Regions from separate parts of the Streptomyces sp. NPDC050759 genome, predicted to be linked through region 1. Evidence: predicted binding sites of a transcription regulator. Region 1 holds the regulator's gene; the other holds the start of a gene.
What was found. Region 1 encodes HspR, which represses chaperone genes until heat shock. Its sites were predicted from a motif close to TTGAGNNNNNNNNNCTCAA; they were not measured.

Region 1 (6,550 bases):
TCACAGCAGCCGCACAACTGCTGTTCCCCGTACGACCAGAGGATCGAATGAAGTCAGCCAGACGGACGACCGCAGCCGCCGTCGTCCTCGCCACCGCCGGCACCCTCGTCACCCTGACGGCGGCCCCCGCCTCGGCGGCCGTGTCGTGTGCCTCGCCCGTGTTCAAGCGGCAGTTCTACGCGAACACGAGCCTGTCCGGCACCCCGAAGAAGACCGACTGCGACACCGCGATCGACCAGAGCTGGAGCGGCGCCCCCGTCTCCGGCCTGCCGAAGGACAACTTCGGCGTCCGCTGGACCGTGACCCGCGACTTCGGCTCCGGCGGGCCCTTCGCGCTCAGCGCCACCGGCCTGGACGGCATCCGCGTCTACGTCGACGGCGTCCGCAGGATCGACCTGTGGAAGAACGTCTCCACCACGGTCAAGAAGACCGCGAACGTGACGATCCCGTCCGGCAAGCACACCCTGCGGATCGACTACGCCAACTTCACCGGCGCCGCCAAGGTCAAGGTCACCTACGCGCCCCGCACCTCCGCCGACGTCGACAAGGTCAGGCCGCTGGTCCCGACCGGCACTTCGGTGTCGTACGACAACGCCACAGGCAAGGCCAAGGTCACCTGGGCGAAGAACAAGGAGATGGACCTCGCCGGCTACCGGGTCTACCGGCGCCTGAAGGGCACCTCCTTCGGCAGCAAGCCGCTCACGACGACCACCTCGGCGTCGTACACCGACAGCGCCCTTCCGGTGACCGGCGACACGTACTACTACGAGGTCCGCGCCTACGACAAGGCGGGCAACGAGTCGGGCGGCACCGCCGACCAGGCCGTGGTGACCGCCGACCGGACCGCACCCGCGGCGGCCACCGGGGTGACGGGGCTGGGCACCACGGCGGGCAACTCGCTGACGTGGCAGGCGTCCTCGTCGAAGGATGTCGACCACTACGACGTGTGGGGCGCGCCCGTGGGACAGTCCGACCCCGACGGGCCCGAGCCGGTCTGGGGTACCTCCTGGACGGACGTGACGGCGGACGCCGGGACGGCGTACGCGTACAAGGTGCAGGCCGTCGACACGGCCGGGAACTTCGCGCCGGTCTCCGAGCCGGCCACGGTCACCCGTCCGGTCGCCTCGACCGTGCCCGCGCCGACCGGAGTCACCGGCACGCCCGCCGACGCGGCCACCGCTCTCGCGTGGGCCGCGGCCGACGGTGCCACGGGCTACCGCGTCTACCGGCGTACCGAGGTCAACGGCGCCTGGAGCCTGCTGGGCACCGCGCCCGGCACGTCGTACGAGGACACCTCCGCCCCGAAGGGCAAGGCCTTCTACTACGTGGCCGCCGTCGACGCCCAGGGCGCCGACTCGGTGCCCTCCACCGAGGTCACCGTCGACCGGCTCACCCCGGCCACCGCGACCGGGCCGGCCGCGCCGAAGCTGACCCTGGTCACGAACGGGGTACCGGCACGCGCCCCCATCCAGGTCACCGCGGCCCCCGGCACGGGTGACGAGGGACGCGTCCTGAAGGGCTACGCGTGGGAGATCTCGGGCGCCTGCGGCGACAGCGGCACCCAGTTCTCCACCACCGGCACCCTCTCCTGGACGGCCCCCTGGAACGGCCCCTGCGTCGCCGAGGTGTACGCCGTGGACGCCTACGGCCGCCAGGGCACGCAGAGCGCCTCCGTGGAGTTCTTCAGCGGCCGTTGACCGCACAGGGGAAAGGGCCCGGAGAGATCTCCGGGCCCTTTCCCCTGTCTGCCTAGTCCCTGGCCTTCTTCGGCCGCCACACCACCAGCGCGCTGGTCTGCTGGACCTCCTGGTACGGCACCAGGTCACGGCGGTACGACGCGTGCACCGCCGCCTCACGCTGCTGCATGGCCGCCGCGGCCCCCTCGACGGCCGCCTGGAGCTCGGCCACCCGGGACTGCAGGGCGGCGACCTGGTTCTCCAGTTCGATGATCCGCTTGATCCCGGCCAGGTTGACGCCCTCGTCCTGCGACAACTGCTGCACCTGGCGCAGCAGTTCGATGTCGCGGGCCGAGTAGCGCCGGCCCCGGCCCGCGGTGCGGTCCGGGGACACCAGGCCCAGACGGTCGTACTGACGCAGCGTCTGCGGATGCAGTCCGGACAGCTGGGCCGCCACCGAAATGACGTAGACCGGGGTCTCCTCGGTCAGTTCATACGGGTTGCGTCGACGACCGTCCATCTCGATCAAGCTCCCTTCGCGGCCTGGAACAGCTCCGCCCGTGGGTCCTCACCCACGGTCGCCTCGCGATACGCCTCGAGCGCGTCACGAGCCTTCCCCGACAGCTCGGTCGGGACACTCACCTCGACGGTGACCAGCAGATCGCCCCGGGTGCCGTCCTTGCGGACCGCGCCCTTGCCCCGCGCCCGCATGGTGCGGCCGTTGGGCGTGCCCGGGGGCAGTTTCAGCGTGACGGCGGGGCCGTTCAGCGTCGGCACCCTGACCTCGCCGCCGAGCGCCGCCTCGGAGAAGGTCACCGGGACCGTCACCGTGAGGTTGTCGCCCTTGCGGCCGAAGACGGGGTGCGCGTCGACGTGCACGGTGACGTACAAGTCGCCCGCGGGGCCGCCGCGTTCACCCGGTGCCCCCTTTCCGCGCAGCCGGATCCGCTGGCTGTCAGACACTCCGGCCGGGATACGGACCTGCATGGTGCGGGAGGACTTCGCCCGCCCGGAGCCCTTGCAGATCTCGCAGGGGTTCTCCGCGATCAGGCCGCGGCCCTTGCAGTCCGGGCAGGGGTCCGTGAGGGAGAACCCTCCGCCGGAGCCCCTCGCCACCTGGCCGGTGCCCACGCACGTCGGGCACACGCGCGGGTTGCCGTTGGCGTCGCCGGTGCCCGAGCAGGCCTTGCAGGGGGCCTGCGAGGACATCCTGAGCGGGACCGTCGCACCCTCGATCGCCTCGGTGAAGCTGAGGGTGACCTCGGTGTCGATGTCCTGGCCGCGCCTGGGCTGGACGCGCGTAGTTCCGGAGCTGCCCCGGTTGAACAGGCCCCCGAAGACGTCTCCGAGTCCGCCGCCGAAGCCGCCGGCTCCCTGGCCCCCGCCCTGGGCGCCGCCTCCGAAGAGGTCGCCCAGGTCGAAGTTGAAGGAGCCGCCCGCGCCGGCCGGCCCCGGGCGGAAGCCGCCGTTGCCGAACAGGGCGCGGGCCTCGTCGTACTCCTTGCGCTTCTTGGGGTCACCGAGGACGTCGTTCGCCTCGGAGATCTCCTTGAAGCGCTCCTCGGCCTTGGTGTTGCCCTTGTTGGCGTCCGGGTGGAACTCGCGGGCGAGCTTGCGGTACGCCTTCTTGATCTCGGCCTCGGTGGCGTCCTTGGGGACGCCGAGGACCTTGTAGTAGTCCTTCTCGATGAAGTCCTTGGTGCTCATCCTCGACGCGCCCCCTTTCCGGTGTCCCGATCGTTCTCTTCGACCTCAGCCCTCCTCAGGGCCGTTGTCCTTGTCGTCGCCGGCCTCGGAACCGTCCTCGGCCTTGACCGTCTGCGCGCCCGGCTGCGGTTCGGCCACGGCCACCCGCGCGGGGCGGATGGTGCGCTCGCCGATGCGATACCCGGGCTGCAGAATCGCCACGCACGTCGTCTCGGTGACGTCGGGCGCGTAACTGTGCATCAGGGCCTCGTGGATCGTCGGGTCGAAGGGCTCGCCCTCCTTGCCGAACTGCTGCAGGCCCATCTTCGCCGCGACGGTCTCCAGGGACTCCGCGACGGACTTGAACCCGCCGAGAAGTTCCCCGTGTTCCCGCGCGCGGCCGATGTCGTCGAGCACGGGCAGGAGTTCGGTCAGGAGGTTCGCGATGGCGATCTCCTTGACCGTGATCCGGTCCCGCTCCACACGGCGGCGGTAGTTCTGGAACTCGGCCTGGAGCCGCTGGAGGTCCGCGGTGCGCTCGTCGAGCGACTTGCGCACCTGGTCCAGCTGGGCCGTCAGGCCGGCGATCTGCGCTGTTGCGTCCCCGGCCGGGGCCGCCCCCGCCTCCGAAGAGGGGGCGGCGGCCTTCGGCTCGGCGTCGTCGGGGGTGGCGCCGGAGGGGACGTCGGGCTTCTCGTCGAAGCCCGGGGTCTCCTCCGTCACGCGGCACCGTCCTTACGCTCGTCGTCCACGATCTCGGCGTCCACGACGTCGTCGTCCGCCTTGGCCTGGGAGGCACCGGCGTCGTCGGCGTCACCCGCGCCCTGCGCGGCCTGGGCGTCGGCGTACATGGCCTGGCCGACCTTCTGGGAGACCGCGGCGACCTTCTCGGTGGCGGTGCGGATCTCCGCGGTGTCCTCGCCCTTGAGCGCGGCCTTCAGCTCCTCGACGGCAGCCTCGACCTCGGTCTTGACCTCGCCGGGGACCTTGTCCTCGTTGTCCTTGAGGAACTTCTCCGTCTGGTAGACGAGCTGCTCGCCCTGGTTGCGGGTCTCGGCGGCCTCGCGGCGGCGGTGGTCCTCCTCCGCGTACTGCTCGGCCTCCTGGCGCATCCGGTCGACCTCGTCCTTCGGCAGCGAGGAGCCGCCGGTGACGGTCATCTTCTGCTCCTTGCCCGTGCCCAGGTCCTTCGCGGTCACGTGCATGATGCCGTTGGCGTCGATGTCGAAGGCGACCTCGATCTGCGGGACACCGCGCGGGGCCGGCGGCAGACCGGTCAGCTCGAACATCCCGAGCTTCTTGTTGTACGCCGCGATCTCGCGCTCGCCCTGGTAGACCTGGATCTGCACGGAGGGCTGGTTGTCCTCGGCGGTGGTGAAGATCTCGGACCGCTTGGTCGGGATCGTCGTGTTCCGCTCGATCAGCTTGGTCATGATGCCGCCCTTGGTCTCGATGCCGAGGGACAGCGGGGTCACGTCGAGGAGCAGGACGTCCTTGACCTCACCCTTGAGGACACCGGCCTGCAGGGCGGCGCCGATGGCGACGACCTCGTCCGGGTTGACGCCCTTGTTGGCGTCCTTGCCGCCGGTGAGCTCCTTGACGAGCTCGGCGACGGCGGGCATCCGGGTGGAGCCACCGACGAGGACGACGTGGTCGATCTCGTTGATGGAGACGCCGGCGTCCTTCATGACGTTGAAGAACGGGGTCTTGCAGCGCTCCAGGAGGTCCGCGGTCAGCTGCTGGAACTGAGCCCGGGTGAGCTTCTCGTCCAGGTGCAGCGGGCCCTCGGCGGAGGCGGTGATGTAGGGCAGGTTGATCGAGGTCTCGGTGGAGCTGGACAGCTCGATCTTGGCCTTCTCGGCGGCCTCGCGGAGGCGCTGGAGGGCCATCTTGTCCTTGGCCAGGTCCACGCCGTGACCGGACTTGAACTGCTGCACCAGGTAGTCGACGACACGCTGGTCCCAGTCGTCACCACCGAGGTGGTTGTCACCGTTGGTGGCCTTCACCTCGACGACGCCGTCGCCGATCTCGAGGAGGGACACGTCGAAGGTGCCGCCACCGAGGTCGAAGACGAGGATCGTCTGGTCGTCCTTGTCGAGGCCGTACGCGAGAGCGGCCGCGGTGGGCTCGTTGACGATACGCAGGACGTTCAGGCCCGCGATCTCGCCGGCCTCCTTGGTCGCCTGACGCTCGGAGTCGTTGAAGTACGCCGGGACGGTGATGACCGCGTCGGTCACCTTCTCGCCCAGGTAGGACTCGGCGTCCCGCTTCAGCTTCTGGAGGATGAAGGCGGAGATCTGCTGCGGGTTGAAGGGCTTCCCGTCCAGCTCCATCTTCCAGTCGGTGCCCATGTGACGCTTCACCGAACGGATGGTCCGGTCCACGTTGGTGACCGCCTGGCGCTTGGCCACCTCGCCGACCAGCACTTCGCCGTTCTTCGCGAAGGCGACGACGGACGGCGTGGTCCTGGCACCCTCGGCGTTGGTGATGACGGTGGGCTCGCCGCCTTCGAGAACGCTGACGACGGAGTTAGTCGTGCCCAGGTCGATGCCGACCGCACGTGCCATGGTTGATTCCTCCAGCTGACTTGAGTGGAACAGGCTCAAGTGTGCACGACCGCCGCGGCTCGGTCAACAGACCTGAGTCGTGCGGGCTCAACTCTTATCCGTTCCTTACGCGCAACTGGGTCGTGACCTGCGGCGATACCCGGCGCGGCACCTGGTGGGACTTCACGTTCGGCTTGACGCGAAGCAGCACGAGCACGACCACCAGGGCGACGGCGGCGACCCACAGGGCCGCGGTCGCGGCGACCCACCCGAGGTGCACGAGGGCCCCGACGAGTACCCCGCCGAAGGCCGCGACACCCAGGACGACGGACGCCCCCTGCGGAGTGAGGCCGAGCCGCCGCAACCGGTGGGCGAGATGGTCGGGGGCGGCACGCAGCAGCGGCCGCCCGGACAGCCCCCGGGCGAGAACGACGAGGACGACGTCGGCGGCCACCACCGCGTTCAGCGCGAACAACACCCCCGCACCGGAGCCGAGTTCCTGCCCCGCGCGGGTCGTCACGGCGGCGGACGCCAGCACGAACCCGGTGAACAGGGCCCCGCACGCGCCGAGTCCCACCCGCGCGGGATGCCAGTTGTGCATCAGGAACCCGGTCAGCGCGGCCGCCAGCACGCTCAGCAGGA
Region 2 (6,550 bases), on a different contig from region 1:
TCTCGCCGTACGCCGTCGCCCTGCTGTTCGTCCTCACCGCGCTGGAGCGGCGGATCGGTGGCGTGCGCACGGCCGGTGTCTTCCTGCTCGGGCATATCGGCGCGACCCTCGCCACGGAGGTCCCCATAGGCCTCGCGGTCCTGGTCGGACATCTGCCCGCCAGCTCACTGCACCGTCTCGACTACGGAGTCAGCTTCGGCGTCGCCGCGAGCCTCGGCGCGCTGGCGGGCCTGCTCGGGCCGTGGCTGCGTTGGCCGTTGCTCGCCCTCTTCGGCTGGGTGCTGGTGACGGACCTGATCGCGTTCACCGACCCGATGACCGACTGGGGCCATCTGATCGCCCTGACGATCGGCGTCGCGACGTGGCCGGCGGTACGGCGGTGGCACCGTGCACGTCAGCCCCTCGCCGGTCGCTGGGTGGGATGACCCGCAGGGTTGTCGACGCGGCTGACGGGTGGCCGGCCGTCGAGTGCGGTGTCCGGGGCGATGCCGGCCGCGTCCAGGACGGTCGGAAGGGGACCTCGAGGCTCGGGCGGGTGGGGCACCGACTTGCGCAGCCGGCTCGTGCAGGTCGCGCACCGCGTAGTCGACGGGTCCCTCGCTCATCGCCTCCCCAGGTCCCGGCGAACCCGTTGCGGTGTCAGCGGCCCGGGGGCGTCCAGACGTACGGCGTCGTCGTGGTCACCGCGTGCATGCCGAGCCTGCGCAGGATGGGCGCGCTGTCGTCGGATGCGTCCACGTGCAGATAGGTGACCCCGCGAGAGACGGCGAGAGCGGCGCGTACGGCGACCAGGGCACGGTAGATGCCCCTGCCCCGCCACGCGGCGAGCGTGGATCCGCCCCACAGGCTCGCGAACCCCGTGCCCGCGCGGAACACCAGCCAGGCGGCGCACACCACTTCGCCGTCCGCCTCGGCGACGTACACCGCGATGTCGTCCGGCGCGGTGGCCACCCTGCCGATCAGGTCGTCGGCGAGCCAGCTCCGGTCCTGGCCCCACACCGCGGACTCCATGACGGCGATCCGGCGCATGTCCGCGTCCGCCGTGACGCGGCGCACGCTGACGCCTTCCGGCGGCGCGGGCTGTTGTACGGCCATCTCGGCGGCCCGGCCGACCAGTACCGACTCCCGCTCCTCGGGCACGAAACCGGCCGCGCGGAGCCGTTCGGTGAGGTCGGCCGGGGTGTCGTGGGAGCGGGTCTTCCATTCGACGGCCTCGCCGCGCGCCGCGAAGAAGTCACATTGCCGCGCGATGAGTTCGTCGAGGGCGCCACCGTCGACGCCGAGGTCGCGCGGGCCGCTCACGAACCCGCGGAACTGGCCGACGATCCTGAGCAGCGGTCCGTCCTGCTCGTACGTCACCCCTGTGGGCGGGGTCGGGGGAGCGCCGCGCATCTGGTCGTCGTAGGCGGAGAGGAGGGGCTGGATGTCGGTGGTGGTCATAGTCGTTCGTTCCCCCGGTCGTCTCGGTCGTCTCGGTCGTCTGGGTGGTCTCGGTCGTTCTGGTCGTCGCCCCGCACGCGCGCGTGGAGGTGCTGGTCGTGCCGGCCGTCCGCGTGGAGGAGGGCGTGGCGCATGGTGCCCTCCAGCCGGAAGCCGGCCTTCTCCGCGACCCGGCAGGAGACCTCGTTGGTGACGGCGTGGCAGAGGGTGAGGCGGTGCAGGCCGAGATCGTGCAGCGCCCAGTCGGTGAGCCGACGGGCGGCCTCGACCGCGATGCCGGTGCCGCGGCCGGCGGGCAGCACCCAGTAGGCGATCTCGGCGTGGCCCCGGTCGAGGTCGACGTCGATCCAGGCGGCGAGGCCGAGGATGTCGCCGGGGCCGGGGTTTGTGGCGTGCTCGTCCGGCGGATCGCCGGCGCGGTCGATGCGGGTGCTCGTCAGGACGTCCGCCCCTTCGCCGCCCCCGTCCTTGCGCGCAACCGCCCAGACCGCCGCTGTCTCCCTCTGCCACCGCTCCCCCATCCGCCCGATACGCGCGCGTGCCTCGTCCTCGGTCAGCGTCGGCAGGAGGTTCCAGCGACTGATGGCCGGATCGTGGCTCGCGGCCACCAGGGCACCGGCGTCCGTCATGCGCCAGGGCCGGAGTTCCAGGCCGCCGGGAAGAGCCAGGACCGGCTGGGTGTTGTCCGCCATGCGGCCGGCGGGAACCACCGGAGGTATCGGGGCGATCACCGGCGCAGCATGACAGAGGCCGTCTCCGGTCGCCTCCGGGTTTTCCGCGGGCGCCGACGGACGGTCACCCGGCGTTCGGTCCCACGAACTTCGCACTGGTGAGCGGAGCTTCCACATGCCAGCCCAGAGACTCGTACAGCCCCCGCCCCGCCGGCGTTCCCGCGAGGACGCCGGTCTCGGCACCCGTGTCGGTCGCCATGGCCTGGAGCGTGCGCATGACGACGCTGCCCAGTCCCCGGCGCCGATGGGCGGCCACGGTCTCGATCTGGTCGAAGACGGCGGTCGCGCCGGTCGGAGCGACCTGACCGCGCGCCGCGAGGGAACCGTCGGGCGCGGCGACGAGTACGCGGGTGACGCCGCCGACGGACCAGGTGCGCAGCCGGTATCCGTCGGGGGCGGTGGTCCGTCGCGCCGGGGCGGTCAGCGGGACCGTCATCAGCCAAGCCGGCTCGGGATCCACCCACCAGCCCTCGTCCAGCCAGCGTCCGACGACCTCCGGGTCCTGGAACACCTTGAGCCACACCCCGGCCCCCGTCACCCCGCCCGCCACCTTGCGCACGACTTCCTCGTCCACGTCGTCGCCCAGCGCGTCGAACACGTGCCGCGACACCTGCGCGACCTGCCCCACGTCCACGGTGAAACCCCACGGCTCACGCTCCGGAGCCGCCGCCCCGCGGGACACGACCCAGCCGGTCACCCACGCCTGTACGACTCCGTCCACGGCATCCCCCTGTAATGGTCACTCGCAGTATGGGTCTATTACTGGATGACCATAGGTCCCGAACCGTAGATTCCGGCAGCCGTGATCGCCGACAGCGAACAGGCAAGCGGCTGGGGAACATTCGAAGGCCACTGTGCATTGAGTCGGCATAGCTCAACTTGACTGCCTAAGGGGAGATCATGGCTTCGACGTCCACACCGCTCACCCTGCCCGTGCTGCCGCTCGACGACGAGGTCGTGCTGCCCGGAATGGTGGTTCCGCTGGACCTGAACGACACCGACGTACGCGCCGCGGTGGAGGCCGCCCAGGCCGCCGCCCGCTCGGAACCCGGAAAGCCGAAGGTTCTTCTGGTGCCACGCATCGACGGCGAATACGCCGGCACCGGTGTGCTCGGCACCATCGAGCAGGTCGGCCGGCTGGCCGACGGCGATCCCGGCGCGCTCATCCGCGGCCGGAGCAGGGTGAAGATCGGTGCGGGGACCACCGGCCCGGGCGCCGCCCTGTGGGTCGAGGGGACCACGGTCGACCAGACCGTCCCCGAACCGCTGCCCGGTCACGTCACCGAACTGGTCAAGGAGTACAAGGCCCTCGCCACCGCCTGGCTGCGCAAGCGCGGCGCCTGGCAGGTCGTCGACCGGGTGCAGGCCATCGACGACGTCTCCACCCTTGCCGACAACTCCGGTTACTCGCCCTTCCTGAGCACCGAGCAGAAGGTCGAACTGCTGGAGACCGCCGACCCGGTCACCCGCCTCAAGCTCGCCACCCAGCAGCTCCGCGACCACCTCGCCGAGCAGGACGTCGCCGAGACCATCGCCAAGGACGTCCAGGAGGGCGTCGACAAGCAGCAGCGGGAGTTCCTGCTCCGCCGTCAGCTGGAAGCCGTACGCAAGGAACTGCGCGAGCTCAACGGCGAACAGGAGGGCGAGGAGTCCGACGACTACCGCGCCCGCGTGGAGGCCGCCGACCTGCCCGAGAAGGTGCGGGAAGCCGCCCTCAAGGAGGTCGACAAGCTGGAGCGGTCCAGCGACCAGTCCCCGGAGGGCTCCTGGATCCGGACCTGGCTGGACACGGTCCTCGAACTGCCGTGGAACGAACGGACCGAGGACGCCTACGACATCCAGGGCGCCCAGGCGATCCTCGACGCCGAGCACGCGGGTCTCGAGGACGTGAAGGAGCGGATCACCGAGTACCTGGCGGTGCGCAAGCGCCGCAGCGAGCGGGGGCTGGGTGTCGTCGGCGGCCGGCGCGGCGGTGCGGTCCTGGCCCTCGTCGGGCCGCCCGGCGTCGGCAAGACCAGCCTCGGGGAATCCGTGGCCCACGCCATGGGCCGCAAGTTCGTCCGCGTCGCCCTCGGCGGCGTACGGGACGAGGCGGAGATCCGCGGCCACCGGCGGACGTACGTCGGCGCGCTGCCCGGCCGGATCGTTCGGGCGATCAAGGAGGCCGGGTCGATGAACCCGGTGGTCCTGCTCGACGAGATCGACAAGGTGGGCTCCGACTACCGCGGCGACCCCGCGGCGGCCCTCCTGGAGGTCCTGGACCCGGCGCAGAACCACACCTTCCGCGACCACTACCTCGAGGTCGAGCTCGACCTGTCGGACGTCGTCTTCCTCGCCACGGCCAACGTGCTGGAGGCGATCCCGGAGGCGCTGCTCGACCGGATGGAGCTGGTCCGGCTCGACGGGTACACCGAGGACGAGAAGATCGTCATCGCCCGTGACCACCTGCTCCCGCGTCAGCTCGAGCGGGCGGGACTGGAAAAGGACGAGGTCGTCATCGACGAGAGCGCGCTGCGCAAGCTCGCCGGCGAGTACACCCGCGAGGCGGGCGTCCGCACCCTGGAGCGGTCCATCGCGAGGCTGCTGCGCAAGGTGGCGGCCCAGCACGAACTGGGCGAACGGGAGCTGCCGTTCACCGTCACGGACGAGGAGCTGCGCGGTCTGATCGGCCGGCCGCACCACGTGCCCGAGTCGGCCCAGGACCCGGCGGAGCGCCGTACGGCGGTCCCCGGGGTGGCGACCGGACTCGCGGTCACCGGAGCGGGCGGAGACGTGCTGTTCGTCGAGGCGTCGCTGGCCGACCCGGAGACGGGCGCGGCGGGTCTGACGCTGACCGGCCAGCTGGGTGACGTGATGAAGGAGAGCGCGCAGATCGCGTTGAGCTTCCTGCGGTCGCGCGGCGCGGAGCTCGAACTGCCGGTCGGCGACCTGAAGGACCGGGGCGTGCACATCCACTTCCCGGCGGGCGCGGTCCCGAAGGACGGCCCGAGCGCGGGCGTCACCATGACGACGGCGCTGGCCTCGCTGCTCTCCGGCCGCCTGGTCCGCACGGACGTGGCGATGACGGGCGAGGTCTCGCTGACCGGCCGGGTCCTCCCGATCGGCGGCGTGAAGCAGAAGCTGCTCGCCGCGCACCGCGCCGGGGTGACGACCGTCATCATCCCGAAGCGCAACGAGGCCGACCTGGACGACGTCCCGGCGGAGGTGCTGGAAAAGCTCGACGTCCACGCCGTCACCGACGTCCGCCAGGTCCTGGAGCTGGCGCTGTCCCCGGCGACCAACGGGGCGACGCCGGAGGTTCCGGTGGCGGCGTGAGGCCGTAGTCCTCAGCGGGCTCGGCCCGCGGCTGCCGGATGAGGTGAAGGCCCGGGTTCTCGTGAGGGAGGCCCGGGCCTTCGCCGTACGCCGGAGTGGGTCAGCCGGCGGCGAGCGCCTGTACGCGGTCCAGGGCGCCGTTGAACCGGTCGTGGTCGCCGACCGTCGGGCCGGAGGAGGTGTACTGCCACATGGTGTACGAGCTCCAGCCGGCCGGGAGGGTGCCCGCCGTCGAGGCGTACCGGGCGATCCACAGGGGGTTGGCGGAGAAGCCGCCGTAGTTTCCGGTGCACTGGGTCCACCAGTTGGTGGCCGTGTAGATGACGGCGTTGCGGCCGGTGCGCGCCTTGTACTGGTTCAGGAAGTCGCGGATCCAGGTGACCATCGCGCTCTGCGACTTGCCGAAGCAGGCGTCGCCGTACGGGTTCCACTCGATGTCGAGGGTGCCGGGCAGGGTCCTGCCGTCCCGGTACCAGCCGCCGCCGCTGTCGACGAAGTAGTCGGCCTGCGTCGCGCCGCCGCTGGTGTCCGGGGTGGCGAAGTGGTAGGCGCCGCGGATCATGCCGACGTCGTAGGAGCCGGTGTACTGCCGGCTGAAGTAGGGATTCCTGTAGTACGTCCCCTCGCTCGCCTTGGTGTACGCCCAGCGCACGCCGCTGTTCCACAGGGTCGGCCAGGAGACGTTGCCCTGGTAGCTGGCGACGTCGACGCCCTCCGCCTGGCCGGCGCGGGTACCGGCGGGCAGACCGCCCTGGCCGTCATGCGCTACGACGCCCATTCCCATGTGGGCGGAGCCGCGGGCCGGGGTGGCGGTGGCCTCGGGGGTGTCGGGGGCTTCGGCGGCCGCGACGGCGGCCGGGTGGAGCAGGGAGAACGCGGTGAGCAGGAGTGCGACGAGGAAGCGGCGTCGGGGACGTATCGGTCCGGGTCTGTGCACGGGCATGGCGTGCCTCCGAAGGCTCGGTGATGCTCGGTTGGGGAACACGGGACGGCCGCGCCGCGCTGGCGTGAGCATGCCAGTCGCTGCTCGGCGAAGACGCTTCGTACGACGACGAGGGGTGGGA

Region 2: a site for HspR is predicted at 3,031-3,049, ahead of lon (endopeptidase La). Genes of this name have one in related genera too.

Annotation. Positions count from the first base shown of each region.
Region 1 covers NZ_JBITGI010000005.1:454,288-460,837, reverse strand. Annotated here, with positions in the region: gene ACIBJB_RS18640 (fibronectin type III domain-containing protein) at 48-1,697, shown strand; gene ACIBJB_RS18635 (heat shock protein transcriptional repressor HspR) at 1,750-2,196, opposite strand; gene dnaJ (molecular chaperone DnaJ) at 2,202-3,383, opposite strand; gene grpE (nucleotide exchange factor GrpE) at 3,429-4,085, opposite strand; gene dnaK (molecular chaperone DnaK) at 4,082-5,929, opposite strand; gene ACIBJB_RS18615 (MraY family glycosyltransferase) at 6,024-6,550, opposite strand, start outside.
Region 2 covers NZ_JBITGI010000024.1:12,825-19,374, forward strand. Annotated here, with positions in the region: gene ACIBJB_RS42850 (rhomboid-like protein) at 1-425, shown strand, start outside; gene ACIBJB_RS42855 (GNAT family N-acetyltransferase) at 640-1,440, opposite strand; gene ACIBJB_RS42860 (GNAT family N-acetyltransferase) at 1,437-2,132, opposite strand; gene ACIBJB_RS42865 (GNAT family N-acetyltransferase) at 2,236-2,892, opposite strand; gene lon (endopeptidase La) at 3,072-5,486, shown strand; gene ACIBJB_RS42875 (lysozyme) at 5,587-6,429, opposite strand.